Regions from separate parts of the Rhizobium sp. NZLR8 genome, predicted to be linked through region 1. Evidence: riboswitches for the same ligand, from Rfam matches in the RefSeq annotation. Region 1 holds a riboswitch; the other holds the start of a gene.

Region 1 (7,324 bases):
AACACGTTCGCCGTCACGGGAACCTCCAATTTTGTGGGAACATATTCGCCAAACTTAGCGATATCGCCGCCGTTGTCATCAGCGTCGGAATCAATTCCGCGTCAGCAGCGGTTCCGGGATAACGACATGCATCAAAACGAAGAGCTAAAGCGCCGCGTGAATCAGTTCCACGCGATGCGCTTTAGCGGCCTGTGCCGGGATGAGACCTCTCAGGCGGGGGATGTTTCCTTCACGTCGTCGAGCAGGAAGTGCACAATGATATAATCCGTCTTGAAATGGCGGCCGCTGTCCGACACGGATTCGACGCTGCCGCCGTCCTTCGGGTGCCAGGTGTGGTAATGCGGGTTGGTGGTGATCAGCGTGATGGCCTTGCCTTCTAGGGCTTCCTCACCAAGCCGGAAGCGCATCTCGGCAAACGGCCAGATCCGTTCGTAGTCCTCCATGCTGATGCGTGCCTTCAGCGCCTTGCGGTGCAGCGGTGCTTCGCCGGCCTCGGCCGGTGATTCTAACATCACCTCCTCGGCCCCGTTAACGATGGCGTTGAACTCTTCAGGCCACATGCGTCTCATGAAATCGCTCCTCCCGAGCTCTCGTCAGTCCACATGTGAAACTTAGCGATTTGTTCGAAAGAAGCAAATTCCCGTCATGTGGTTGTCATCGGCGTCGGCTGCTCCTACGTTCGCCGCAAACCACATCAGGGCCGTCAGACGCCCGTAATCCCGAGATCAGAGATGAAGACACGTGAAGACAGGCAGGCGCTCCGGGCGAGCACGCCGCGCACTCCGCTCAGCGCCCATCATATGGAAAACGCCCGTCTGCTGCCGGATCGTGGCGAGTTGCTCTACCGAATCCCGAACGGCGGCATCGGCGTCGAAGTGGGAGCGGCCTTCGGCGAATATACGGCGGAGATCCTGGAAAAGAATCGCCCGGCGCAGCTCTACCTCGTCGATCCCTGGTCGATGGATCGCTACAGCTCCGGCCTCGACGCAATCCACACGACGTTTTCTGCCGAGATCGAGGCCGGCAGGCTGCATCTGATGCAGGGCACATCGCTCGACAAGCTCGCCGAGTTCGAAGACGATTTCCTCGACTGGGCCTATATCGATACCGACCATTCCTTCGAGCTCACCTGGCAGGAACTGCTGCTTTGCGACAAGAAGGTGAAGCGGACGGGGCGGATTGCCGGGCATGATTTCTGCACCGGCAATACCGTCAAGCCGATCGTCTATGGCGTCGTCGAGGCGGTCACCAAATTCTGCAAGGATTACCGCTGGCAATTCGAGTTCCTGACGGTCGAATCACACGCGCATTTTTCCTATTGCCTGAAGCGGCTGTGATTTAGCTCATGCCGGAATATTGCGCGTCGGTGACCTGCTCCAACCAGTCGACATGCTTGCCGTCCAGCGCCTCGTGAATGGCGATGTGCGTCATCGCCGTGTCCGCGGCGGCACCGTGCCAATGTTTTTCGCCCGGCGAAAACCATACCGTGTCGCCGGCGCGGATCTCGCTTATCTCACCGCCCCAGCTCTGGACGAGGCCCCTGCCAGAGGTCACAATCAGCGTCTGGCCGAGCGGATGCGTATGCCAAGCGGTGCGGGCGCCGGGTTCGAAGGTGACCGAGGTTGCCCGCATCCGGGCCGGTTCGGGCGTCTCCATCAACGGATCCTGGCGAACGGCGCCGGTGAAATAATCGGCCGGCGGCTTCATCGAAGGGCGAGAGCCGACAGGTTTGATCTCCATGATCTTTCCTTTTCCATTCATTGCGGTTGAAGCCTTGTCGCGGAACGATATTTCATCGAGGCAACCAATCAAGGCCGGATTGACAATTGCCGCATAGTTGTCCGCCTGATAGGCCGATATCTTTCATCCCTTGAAGCGCGTCGCATTGAACTTGTTTCATGCGACGCGCCTCAGGTCTTTGTTTTTATGCGTGTCGTTATTCCGGAACCGCTGCGCACTTCCGGGCGACAGGTATCAGGAGGATTTTTCATGAAACACCATGCTTTCGGCCGCACGCCCTTCACCGTCACCAATGTCGGCTTCGGCGCCTGGCAGATCGGCGGCTCCTGGGGCGATATCAGCGAGGTGGATGGACGCGCGGCGCTTAACGCCGCACTCGATGCCGGCATGACCTTCATCGATACGGCTGACGTCTATGGCGACGGCCGCTCGGAAAAAATCATCGCCGACGTGCTGAAGGCGCGCGGCGGCCAGCGCCCGATGGTCGCCACCAAGGCCGGCCGCCGGCTCAACCCGCATTTCGCCGAAGGTTATACCAAAGCGAACCTCGAAGGCTTCATCGACCGCAGCCGTGAGAATCTTGCCGTCGACAGCCTCGACCTCCTGCAGCTGCACTGCCCGCCGCGCGAGGTGTTTTACCAGCCGGAGGTCTTCGAGAACTTGAACGCGCTGCAGACGGCCGGCAAGATCAAGGGTTACGGCGTCAGCGTCGAAAAGGTCGAAGACGGGCTGAAGGCGATCGAATATCCTGGCGTCGTCAGCATCCAGATCATCTACAATATCTTCCGCCAGCGTCCCGACCACCTGTTCTTCCAGGAAGCGCGCCGCAGGAACGTGGCGATCATTGCCCGCGTGCCGCTGGCCAGCGGCCTTCTCTCCGGCAAGATCACCCGGGACACCCACTTTGCCAGCGACGACCATCGCAATTTCAACCGCAACGGCGAAGCCTTCGATGTCGGCGAGACTTTTGCCGGCGTGCCCTTCGAGGTCGGCCTGCAAGCGGTGGAAGAGGTGCGCAAGCTGGTGCCTCAGGGCGCCACCATGGCGGCCTTTGCGCTGCGCTGGATCCTGATGGCTGAAGCCGTCACCGTCGTCATCCCCGGCGCCCGCAATGCCGAACAGGCCAAAACCAATGCGGCCGCAGCCGATCTGGCGCCCCTTACGGCCGGTGTCATGGCGGCAACACGCGAGATCTACACGCGGCTGATCGCGCCGCATGTGCATCAGCGCTGGTAGGGTTGGAGCGTCGCTATTTTGTCAGGGCTGCGGCAAGTCGAGTCAGGCCCTCATCCGGCTGCCGCCACCGGCCGGGGTCGAGCCACGGGTTTCGGCCCGTCCCTCGTAAACGAGACGAAGGGGATGTGCCGCAACCACTCGGTTCCCTGCCCACATCTAGCATGGCACCTCCCCTTTTCCCCGTTTTCCGGGGGAGAAGGTTAGGGTACCTCAGGCGGGTTTCCGCTCTTTGCGCATCTCGTTTCGCATGATGAAGAGTGAGGCGGAAAGGATGAGCACTGCGCCTAGCCAGAGGTAGCCGGCCGGCGCATAACCGAAGAACAGCCAGCCGGCCAGCACATTCAGCGGCAGCTTCAGATCGTCGAAAGGTTGAATGTAGGCGGCATCCGCTGCGGCATAGGCAAGCGTCAGGAAATACTGCGCTGCGGCGGTCAGCAGCCCCGCCAGCAGGAACAAGGCAAGTGTTGCACCCGTCGGCACTGCAAAGCCTGCCGCAAGCGCCAGCCCTCCGTTTATCGGCGTCAGCAGAACGAGCAGCCAGACGGTGATCGTCTCCGGTCGTTCGATGCCCGTCAGGCTCTTGGTGATCAGCGACGAGGCGCCCCAGAGCAGTGCCGAAAGCACCGGCAAGAGTGCTGCCCAGCCAAAGCCGTCCGACCATGGCTGCAGGATGATCATCGCGCCGGTGAAACCGGCTGCGGTCGCCGCCCAGCGGGCCGGACCGACGCGCTCACCCAGGAAGAGCCGGGCGCCGAGAATGATGAAGAACGGCGAGGTCATCACCAGCGCGATCGCCTGCCAGATCGGCACCGCGGCAAGGCCGGCGACCCAGGCCTCGACCCCGAGCGCGGCAAGCACGACGCGCGCCAGGTGACGCCAGGGATAGTGCGTGCGCATCGCCGCCAGGCCGAGCCTGCGCAGGAACGGCAGCGAAAACAGGAAGGCGAAGCCATATTGCCAGAAGGCTGCCGAGGCCGAGGGAAAGGCAAGCTTCATCGTCAGCCATTGGGTGACGACGTTGAGAAGCGAAAAGGCGATGCCGGCAAGGACCATCCAGAGTGCACCGACAATGGCGCGGGACGGCTCGACCGCAAGAGAATTCTGACTCATGTCTTTCATCCAAAACCAGGGACCAACATAAATCAGGACGCATGAGCCACGAACAGGCGACGCAGGACACCCCGCCCTTCGCACGGCCGACACTCATTCTCTTCCATCCGGACTTTAACCGTCGGCTCCGGATTCGCACCGGATCTGCTGACCCTCCCCCAGCATTGGCGCGGAAGGCGGCGCTCGCGGGCTCAGGCCGAAACCCATACCGCCGGCGGGGAGTTTCACCCCGCCCTGAGAACAGAAATGTCGTAGATCAAAGCCCGCATGGCGGCAAGCCACGAAAGCAAGGGCCCAGCAAAGCAAAAGGGGTCCGGCAAAGCCGAACCCCTTTCCAAATCCTGCACAGCCGGTCTCGTTTACGGCTGGCGGATAATCTCAGATCAGCCGTTGACGGCGTCCTTCAGGCCCTTGCCGGGCGTGAACTTCGGCACGTTGCGAGCCGGAATGTCTACCTCAGCGCCCGTCGACGGGTTGCGGCCCTTCGATGCGGCACGATGAGAAACGGTGAAGCTGCCGAACCCTGCAAGGCGGATGTCGCCCTTGTTCTTGAGTTCACCCTGGACAACGTCGAAAACCGCGTCAACAGCGGAAGCCGCGTCAGACTTCGTCAGTCCTGCCTTTTCGGCGACTGCGGACACGAGTTCATTCTTGTTCATGTTTCCACCCCTTTCTAAATGGTACGAAACGACTCAATATAAGCTAGGCGCCGAATAGGTATCATCAGGCCCGCCGGGAACCCAAAAGCCCTGCAAATCAAGGAAAAGCAAGCGTCTACATGACGTTTTCACAAAAAAGGCTGGCGTTTTCGCCAGCCTTTTTCCGAGTTTTCAGCCAATGGGGCATAAATGTGGCCGAGGCCACTCAATGCGCTATGGTTGCGCCCGTCTCGTCGAGGCCTTCGACCGATGCGATGACCGGCGTTTCCACCGTGCCGTCCCATTCGATCGGCTCCGGCCGCCGGATCAGCGCATGCTTGATCACCTCGCCCATGCGGGATACCGGGATGATCTCCATGCTGTTCTTCACGTTATCCGGAATCTCCGCCAGATCCTTGGCGTTCTCCTCCGGAATCAGCACCTTCTTGATGCCGCCGCGAAGGGCTGCGAGCAGCTTTTCCTTGAGACCGCCGATCGGCAGAATACGACCGCGAAGGGTGATCTCACCGGTCATGGCCACGTGCCTGTTCACCGGGATACCGGTCATGATCGAGACGATCGCGGTCGCCATGGCGACGCCGGCCGAGGGGCCATCCTTCGGCGTCGCGCCTTCCGGCACGTGCACGTGGATGTCGCTCTTGTCGAAGCGCGGTGGCTCGATGCCGAAATCGACAGCGCGCGAGCGGACATAGGAGGCCGCCGCCGAGATCGATTCCTTCATGACTTCCTTCAGATTGCCGGTGACCGTCATGCGGCCCTTGCCCGGCATCATCACGCCTTCGATGGTCAGCAACTCGCCGCCGACCTCCGTCCAGGCAAGACCTGTGACAACGCCGACCTGATCCTCGCCCTCGGCTTCGCCGTGGCGGAAGCGCGGGACGCCCAGATAGTCGGAGATGTTGGCAGCCGTCACATGCACGGACTTCGTCTTGCCCTTGATGATCTCGGTGACCGCCTTGCGGGCAAGCTTCATCAGTTCGCGCTCGAAGTTGCGGACGCCGGCTTCACGGGTGTAGTGCTGGCTGATGGACATCAGGGCGTCGTCGTTGACCGAGAATTCTTCCGGCTGCAACGCATGTTCCTTGATGGCCTTCGGCAGCAGATGCCGCTTGGCGATCTCGCGCTTTTCATCTTCGGTGTAGCCGGCGATACGGATGATCTCCATGCGGTCCATCAGCGGCGCCGGGATGTTCAGCGTATTCGCCGTCGTAATGAACATCACATCCGACAGGTCGTATTCGACCTCAAGATAATGGTCCATGAAGGTCGAGTTCTGTGCCGGATCGAGTACCTCGAGCAGGGCCGAAGACGGATCGCCGCGATAGTCCTGGCCGAGCTTGTCGATCTCGTCGAGCAGGAAGAGCGGGTTGGACTTCTTCGCCTTCTTCATCGACTGGATGACCTTGCCGGGCATCGAGCCGATATAGGTGCGGCGGTGACCGCGGATTTCGGCTTCGTCGCGAACGCCGCCAAGCGCCATGCGGACATACTCACGGCCGGTCGCCTTGGCGATCGACTGGGCGAGCGAGGTCTTGCCGACACCCGGAGGGCCAACGAGGCAGAGAATCGGGCCCTTGATCTTGGTGGCGCGAGCCTGCACGGCCAGATATTCGACAATGCGCTCCTTGACCTTGTCGAGACCGAAGTGATCGGCTTCGAGGATCTTCTCGGCATTGTTGAGATCGGCCTTGATCTTCGACTTCTTGCCCCACGGAATGCCGAGCAGCCAGTCCAGATAATTGCGCACGACGGTGGCTTCGGCCGACATCGGGCTCATCTGGCGCAGCTTCTTCAGCTCCGCATCGGCCTTTTCACGGGCCTCCTTGGACAGCTTGGTCTTGGAGATACGCTCTTCCAGCTCGCTCATCTCGTCGCGGCCTTCCTCGCCGTCGCCGAGTTCCTTCTGGATCGCCTTCATCTGTTCGTTCAGGTAGTATTCGCGCTGGGTCTTCTCCATCTGGCGCTTGACACGCGAACGGATGCGCTTTTCGACCTGCAGGACCGAAATCTCGCCTTCCATGAAGCCGAGGGCCTTTTCGAGGCGAGCCTTGACGCTGGTGGTTTCCAGCATCTCCTGCTTCTCGGTGATCTTGATCGACAGATGCGAGGCGACCGTATCGGCGAGCTTGGAATAGTCGTCGATCTGGCTGGCGGCGCCGACCACTTCGGGCGAAATCTTCTTGTTGAGCTTCACATAGCTCTCGAATTCGGAGACGACCGAACGCGACAAGGCTTCCAGTTCGACCGGATCGTCGTGCGGCTCCTCGAGCACATGGCCGAGCGCCTCATAGAAATCCTCGCGGCTGGTATATGTGTCGATCTCCGCGCGGGCGCGGCCTTCGACCAGAACCTTGACGGTGCCGTCGGGCAGCTTCAACAGCTGCAACACGTTCGCCACGGTGCCGACCTTGTGGATCGCGGAGGGATCCGGATCGTCGTCGCTGGCGTTGATCTGCGTCACAAGCATGATCTGCTTATCGGAACCCATGACCTCTTCGAGCGCACGGATCGACTTTTCCCGTCCGACGAACAGCGGCACGATCATATGCGGGAAAACCACGATGTCGCGCAGGGGCAGA
Region 2 (7,324 bases), on a different contig from region 1:
CTGCAAGGAGAGGACCGCCTGGTTGAAGGCGTGATCGAGATCCAGCGCTTCACCCTCGGCCTCGCTTGCCGGCACCGAGGTGAGCTCGTGACTGGCCCGCCACCAGCGGTCGCGCCGTGAAACATGCGGCGCTTCCTCGATGAAGCCGTATTGGGCAAGCTGGCGCAGATGATAACTGGTCGCACCGCTGTTCAATCCCAGTTGCACCGCCAGCTGCGTCGCCGTGGCGGGTCCATCGACCCTGAGCATGCCGAGCATGCGCAACCGGACGGGATGCGCCAGCGCCTTCAACGCGACGGGATCAGGTACGACCCGGCTGACGGTGCGCGGCGGCTTTGAATGGGCGACGGTCTGGCGATGGGGATCCTTCATGCCAGAAGCTTACCATTGCAAAGATATCTTTGCAAAATTTTCTTTGCATAACTGCAAGCGCCCTGTCCGTGACTTAAGCTTCTGCCAGGGTGAAGACTGCGCAAGGGTCGGTAATGCCGCGCAAGCTATGCTCTCCGAGCGGCATCAAGGCCGTCGTCGTATTCGCCGCCACCGCTCCCGAAATCAGCACGTTTCTGCCGAGCGGCTTGCAGAGCCCTTCCAGGCGGCTGACCAGATTGACCGCGGGGCCGATGGCAGTAAAGTCCAGCCGGTCGGCCGCACCGATATTGCCCCATAGAATCTCGCCGAAATGCAGCGCCGCGCCGAACGGCAACGGCGCCAGCCCCTGGGCCTGGCGCACCTGGTCGAGATGGCTCATGCCGGCACGGCTGGCGGCGACCGCCCGCAGGGCGGCCTCGCAGGCCTCGCGATCCCCCCGGGCGATGTCTGCTTCGCCCGACGTCGCGGTGACCGGAAAGATCGCCAGCACGCCGTCGCCTATGAATTTCAGCACCTCGCCGCCGAAGGCGTGCACTGCGCCGGCGACGCGATCAAAATAAGCGTCGAGCGCGGCAATCATCGCCTGCGGCTCCGTCACTTCCGAAAGCGCGGTGAAATCACGCAGATCGGCACAGAGAAGGGCAGCGCGGATGGTCTCACCGGTGCCGCGGGCAAGCGCGCCGGCCTGCACCCGGGCAGCACTGCGCCGGCCGAGATAGGCTTCGAGCAGCGCGGCCCGCGCCTCCCGCGCCGCCAAAGCGGCGAGCGGCGCTGCGGCAAAACGCGCGACTTCGCGCAGCAGACTGGCCTCGGCCGCACCGAATGCGCCGCCCCCTGCCCCGTTGGCAACTCCCGCCCAGCCAAGCAGCGGCCCGTCCGATGCCTGATTATCCTGTGCAGGCCCGATCCGGCTCTCCCACACCGGCCCGAGCCCACCCAGCCAGTCGCGCCCGGCCTCACTCTGCGGAGCTGCAGCAAAGGCCAGCGCCTCAATGACGGCCCCGGTCTCGGCCCGCCACAGCCAGGTGCGCCGAGCGATGATTGGGTGCGGCACGGAAAGCGTCAGCGCGCCGCCCGAAAGCGGCAGGCCGTCAGCCAAAAGCCGGCGCCCGAGCTCGGCCAGAAACCGTTCGGGACCAGGCGAGGCACCGGCCTCATCAACCAACCAGGCAAGGGGAGATGGTAGATCCATGCTTCAACATGACATCGCCCCGGGACGTCCGCAAGGATGCCTTCTGAAGCCCCATCGACTCCTTCAGCCATTCCACGCAGACAATTCCTGTCGAGATTCTTCCATCACGGCGAAAAGCAAAAAATAACGCTTTAAACTTGCGCCGTTTTGCTTCCATTATGCGGCGGTTCGTCATCGTGTGATTGAGGGGTACGATGGGCACGATTTTCTGGCCGAAAGATCCGCTGGATGGGAATGACATGACGCTGCTGACGTCGATCCTTCGGCGGTGGTGCGACAGGCATCAGGTCGAGCTGACAGCACAGGAGAGCAGCCGCAAGGCGAAGGAACTTGTCGAATGGTATGAATTCGGCGTCAAGGATCCGATCGAACTCGAAGAACTGATCGAGGGCAAGTACTGGCTGGTCAGCAAAATCTGACCTGATCACAGTCGTAACATTCAAGAGAAAAGGCCGGGCGAAATATCGCACCGGCCTTCGTCAATTTGCCCCTGGGAAGGCTTCAGTCGTCATCCCGCCAACGGCGGTGGTGATCGCCGCGCCAATCATCGCGCCAGCGCGGACCATCCCAATCCCGGTGACGCCGCTCCCAGCCCCAGCGGGGCGGACCGCCGTAAAAGGCCACCGGCGGCGGGCGTCGCCAGTTTGGCCGGCATTCGCCCCAGCGGGTCAGATGCCAGCCGCGGCCGCACGCATAGTCGACCTTCGTGACATCGCTTGTGACATTGCTCTGGACATTGATTGTCCCCATCGGCATCGCCTCAGCTGTGCCGACCGAGAGGCTGCCAGCGAGCAAGGCAGCCGCGATAGAAAATGCCTTCATCGAAAACTCCAATTCATCCAGCCGTTCCCACCCTAGGGCCGCCAAATTGAACTGGAGATGAACTTCACGTTCATGTTTGCGGGAGAAAAAGAAGCGATTTCGGACCGCTCATCGCAGCGCCGGCCAGCTGGTTTTCCCGCAAGGGCAGGCGCTTCAGGGCCATCCACCGGCCCGCAAAAACCGTTCATGTCCTGCCGTAAAATGCGTCGGGACCCGGGTCACGCCCGGCGGCGACCTCGGTCAGCCGCCCAAGGTAATGCGCCCAGCCTTCCGCATGCCCGGCGCATTGATCGGCGCTCGGTAGGCCGCTATGCGTCAGTCGCAGCAGTGTTCCGCCCCCCTGCTCGATCAGGTCGATCTCGACGAGGCTCGACCCCGGCGGCACCACCTCGCTGCCGTCCCAGCCGAAGCTGTAGGCAAGGCGATGAACCGGCACCACCTCGCGAAACGAGCCGCGCGCAAAGCGGGCACCGGTGACGTTGACAAGATAGAGCCCGCCCGGCTGCGGCTCGACCTCTGCCTCCGTCCCCATCCAGCGCAGGATCTTCTGCGGGTCGGTCATCAGCGCAAACACTGCGGCCGGCGGCGCCGCAATATGCGCCTCGCGGTGAACGACGAAAGATTCTGGCATCACGCTCTCCGATAGTTGTCATGGCCTGCCTCGCCGCGGGCGGGATCAGCGGGTCATGCTGTTTTGACGTGGGTGTCCTCGCGTGAGCATGTAGGCGGAAGTACCCGATCAGCAAGGGTGGTCGGGCCACGCCGCCCCCGTCGCCCGGCACCGGCGCGGCATCCTCCAACGTCCCTCATGCTGAGGCGCGTAGCCCGTGGGGCGGAGCCTCGAAGCACTCGCCGCAACGCTGCTCCCTGCCTTCATCTAGCATCCGCGCACCCGCCGCGTCCTTCGGGGCCTCTGCGGCGCACCTCAGGACAAGGCTCTCTGGGGGGTGCAGCCAGCTAGGTGGCGATCGCCTCACCCCATCCCCACCTCCGCGATGCAAGCATTTCGCCCTATTGCCAGCCCTTCGTCTTCCCCCTATTGTCCCGGCCGTTCTCAGGGCGGGGTGAAAGTCCCTACCGGCGGTATGCAGTTTCGATTGCGAGCCCGCGAGCGCCTTCCTCGGAAGGGTCAGCAGATCAGGTGAGATGCCTGAGCCGACGGTCATAGTCCGGATGAAAGAGAACGCACGTTCCCAGCCCTTGCGGCTGTCGGGGACGTTCGTGATCGCCTTGGGTGATGTGTCTGTTCGCCAAAGGAGATTACCATGACACCCACCCGCTACGCCTTTATCAAAGCCAGCTGGCACGCCGACATCGTCGACCGCGCCCTTGACGGCTTCTATCAGCTCGTGCCGCCCGAACAGGTCGATGTGTTCGATGTTCCCGGCGCATTCGAGATGCCGCTGCTTTCCCGCGATCTGGCCGCAAGCGGACGTTATGGCGCCGTCATTGCCGCGGCTTTCGTCGTCGACGGCGGAATTTACCGCCACGAATTCGTCGCTCAGGCGGTGGTCGACGGGCTGATGCGCGCCGGCATGGATACCGGCGTGCCGGTGCTTTCGGTTTCGCTGACGCCGCATCAGTATCAGGAAACCGAGCACCATAAGCAGATCTACCGCGCGCATTTCGTCGAGAAAGGGCGGGAGGCCGCAAAGGCCGCGCTCACAATCGGGAAGACACGCGCCGCTCTTGCCGCGTAAGGCGGCTCCCCCCGAACCGGGGCGGCGGGACCGATCCCGCCGTCTTCATCAGGTCAATTCCGACAGAATAATTGATTCGACGCCCTCGCCGCGCTGTGATCCACTCACCCCCGACATGTATCGCCATTCTTAATGCGTCCCAAACCTTAAGGAGCTGAAGATGAGCAATGCAATGCGCAGTGAAACCCCTATCGAAAATTCGCGAACACGGCCCGTCGACACCAAGCTCGAGGTGGTCGTCATCCCCGTTTCCGACGTCGATCGCGCCAAACGTTTCTACGACAGCCTGGGCTGGCGGCTCGACGCCGACTTCGCCAATGATGCCGATTTCCGGGTGCTCCAGTTTACCCCGCCCGGCTCCGGCTGCGCGATCATCTTCGGCAAGAACGTCACCGCCGCGCCACCTGGCTCCGCCCAGGGGCTCTACCTTATCGTCTCCGACATCGAGGCCGCCCGCCGCGATCTTATCGCTCGCGGCGTCGAGGTCAGCGACGTGTTCCACGACGCTGCCGGCGTCTATGCCGGCAAGGACGAGCCCTATCTCTTCGGACGGCTGCGCATCGCCGGCCGAGATCCCGAAAACCGCAGCTATCGCTCCTTCGCCTCGTTCAAGGATCCCGATGGCAATGGCTGGCTATTCCAGGAGGTCACCACGCGATTGGCGGGACGCATCGACGCCGACGAGACAGCCTTTGCGACCTCGAGCGACCTTGCATCAGCGCTGCGCCGCGCGGCGACCGCCCACGGCGAACACGAAAAGCGAAACGGCGGCAAGCACGACGAGGGCTGGCCGGACTGGTACGCCGACTACATGGTCAGTGAACAGTCTGGCCGAGAGCTGCCGCTATAGGCAGCGGTCTTTTCCGGCGAACTCAAACAGCCCTTGTTGAGGCATGCCTTCCTCCTGCGCACCTCCCTGAGGTGCGCAGGAGGAAGGCCAGTAGCCTCGAAGGACACCTCCAACGCTGCTCCGTGCATTCATTCGGCGTCGGCGCACGCGCCCGCCGTCACCGCTCGAAAAAATCCCGCCACTGTTTCTCGCCAACCAGGCAGTCGACCCCGGTCTCGGCGCCGGTGATTCTCTGCACCGTTGCCGGCGGGGAAAACCCGCTGATCTCCAGCACCAGCTTGCGGCGCACGGCAACGGCGAAATCCTCGATGTTGCGGACCGGCAGCACGAAGGCGCCGGGGCCGCCGATCACGCAATCCGCATAATATGTGTCGAGCCCGTTCGGCGCATCGGAGGGCCGCAGCATAATGGCAAGGCCATTGATGATCATGCCTGCTTCCACCGCCTTGTCGCGGGCGGATATGACTGGATTTCCGGAATTGTTCGGGCCATCGCCCGACACATCGATCACCTGTCGTCTGGACGGAAACGGACTGGAAACGATCATGCTGGCGCCTTGGGCGATCGCGGTGGAGATCGATGTACGCCGCTGCGTGGCAATCGGCCGGGCTTCGAGCTTTTCGGCAAAAGCGATCGCGTCCGCTTCCGTCTCGATGACCTGCCAGTCGATCACCGAATCCTGGACGACATAGCCCGCCCATTCGAAATAGCTGATGGCGATGCGGCCGGTCAGACCGCCCTTCACCGCATCGATGAATTCCTTGTGCTTGAGCGCTTCGACATAACCCTCGCGCTGGATGCCGATCTCCTCGAAATCCATCGAGCGCGAGGTGTCGACGGCAAGGACCAGGGTCACGTCAACCTCGTTCCCCCCCGCCTGCGCTGCCGGGACGAGGCCGGAAAGACCCATAAGCACCGCAACTGTCGTCAGCATCGGCAGATCCCCGCGCCATCCAAGCGCGCAACCTTAGCACAGCTTGGCCGATGCAGGACGCCCGGCCACGCCGGTAGTTTCAATTTTCGGTGATGGCCGGCTCAATGCAGCGGCAGCCACAAAGGGCTTTTCCATGCTTTCAGCGCGTCGAGGAAGACCTGCAATCTGGCGGGCAAGAAGCGGCGGGTGGGATAGACGGCATGCACGAATATCTCCTCGGACGACCAGTCCGGCAGCAGGCGGATGAGCGCACCTCTCCTGATCTCATCGTCGCAATAGGTCGAAGGCAGAAGGCCGATGCCGTGGCCGCGATTGGTAAAGGCGCTCACCGCGTCGAAATCCCGGCTCGAGACCGGCCCCGACACCTGCTGGCGGACCGACTTGCCGCCGCTGACCAGATGCCACTCCGCTTCGCCGTTGCGGCCGTTCAGCAACACGCACTGATGCTCATTCAGGTCCTGGGGCTCTGAGGGAGGCGCCTTGCCCTTCAGATAGTCCGGCGCGGCGACCAGATAACGCACGCTCTTTCCGAGCCGCTGCGCGATGATTGAGGAATCCTTGAGTTCGCCGAAGCGGATGCCGAGATCGATATTCTCGGCGATCAGATCGAGGAACAGGTTGGTGACGAAGAGATCGACCTGGATATCGGGATAGGTCTTCAGGAAGGACGATACGAATTCGTAGAAGACCTCCTGCCCGAAAATGACGGGCACGGAGATCTTCAGCAGGCCTTCCGGCTTTTTCTGCGTTTCCGTGAGTGCCTGCTCGGCGTCGATAAGATGGGCGAGCGGCTCACTGCACTGATCGAAATAGGCCCGGCCCTGCGCCGTCAGGCTAAGCTTGCGGGTCGTGCGCTGCAGCAGCGTCACACCAAGCTGCTCCTCCAGCGACGTCACCTTCCGGCTGACGGTCGAGACCGGCATGCCGAGGGAATGGGCCGCGCGGCTGAAGCTGCCATACTGCGCCACCTTCACGAAAACCGCGATGTCGTTCAGGTCTGCCATGCCAGGATTTTTGCATGGATGCAAAAGAGAATCCAGATATTTCCATCTAATCGGGGAATGGAGTTTTCATCATATTCACCTTGCGAAAACGATCATAACCCGATGGAGGCGCATTCGCAGCAGCCCCGTCTCGAGCGACCCGCCTTCGTAAGGCCTGCGTTGCCCGACCAGACTATGGAGTTCAACATGACTACCGCAAAGACTGTCATCGTCACGGGCGCCTCCCAGGGTATCGGAGCCGGGCTCGTCAACGCCTTCATCGAGCGCGGCTATAATGTCGTCGCCACCTCACGTCAGGTCAGCGCCTCGGATGCCTTGCAGGCGTCGGACAGACTGGCGCTCGTCGACGGTGACATCGGCGATGCCGAAACCGCGGCGCGAGTGACAAGGACCGCGATCGACCGGTTCGGCTCGATCGACGCCCTCGTCAACAATGCCGGCATTTTCTTC

Evidence for each region. Region 1 has a riboswitch for FMN ahead of HJB89_RS10160 (DMT family transporter). Riboswitches for the same ligand answer to the same signal wherever they lie in the genome.
Region 2: linked by a shared signal. The riboswitch ahead of HJB89_RS12380 (6,7-dimethyl-8-ribityllumazine synthase) and the one ahead of HJB89_RS10160 (DMT family transporter) in region 1 are both predicted to bind FMN.

The regions. Positions count from the first base shown of each region.
Region 1 is NZ_JABDVY010000003.1:547,794-555,117, reverse strand. Features, by position in the region: gene HJB89_RS10185 (glutathione peroxidase) at 1-17, opposite strand, end outside; gene HJB89_RS10180 (hypothetical protein) at 210-569, opposite strand; gene HJB89_RS10175 (class I SAM-dependent methyltransferase) at 732-1,337, shown strand; gene HJB89_RS10170 (cupin domain-containing protein) at 1,339-1,761, opposite strand; gene HJB89_RS10165 (aldo/keto reductase) at 1,990-2,976, shown strand; gene HJB89_RS10160 (DMT family transporter) at 3,187-4,086, opposite strand; FMN riboswitch at 4,178-4,332, opposite strand; gene hupB (DNA-binding protein HupB) at 4,470-4,745, opposite strand; gene lon (endopeptidase La) at 4,951-7,324, opposite strand, start outside.
Region 2 is NZ_JABDVY010000004.1:391,554-398,877, reverse strand. Features, by position in the region: gene HJB89_RS12405 (helix-turn-helix transcriptional regulator) at 1-372, opposite strand, end outside; gene HJB89_RS12400 (adenylate/guanylate cyclase domain-containing protein) at 446-1,564, opposite strand; gene HJB89_RS12395 (hypothetical protein) at 1,759-1,983, shown strand; gene HJB89_RS12390 (GCG_CRPN prefix-to-repeats domain-containing protein) at 2,066-2,386, opposite strand; gene HJB89_RS12385 (SRPBCC domain-containing protein) at 2,571-3,017, opposite strand; FMN riboswitch at 3,433-3,575, shown strand; gene HJB89_RS12380 (6,7-dimethyl-8-ribityllumazine synthase) at 3,652-4,086, shown strand; gene HJB89_RS12375 (VOC family protein) at 4,247-4,936, shown strand; gene HJB89_RS12370 (DUF1194 domain-containing protein) at 5,094-5,870, opposite strand; gene HJB89_RS12365 (LysR family transcriptional regulator) at 5,972-6,874, opposite strand; gene HJB89_RS12360 (SDR family NAD(P)-dependent oxidoreductase) at 7,061-7,324, shown strand, end outside.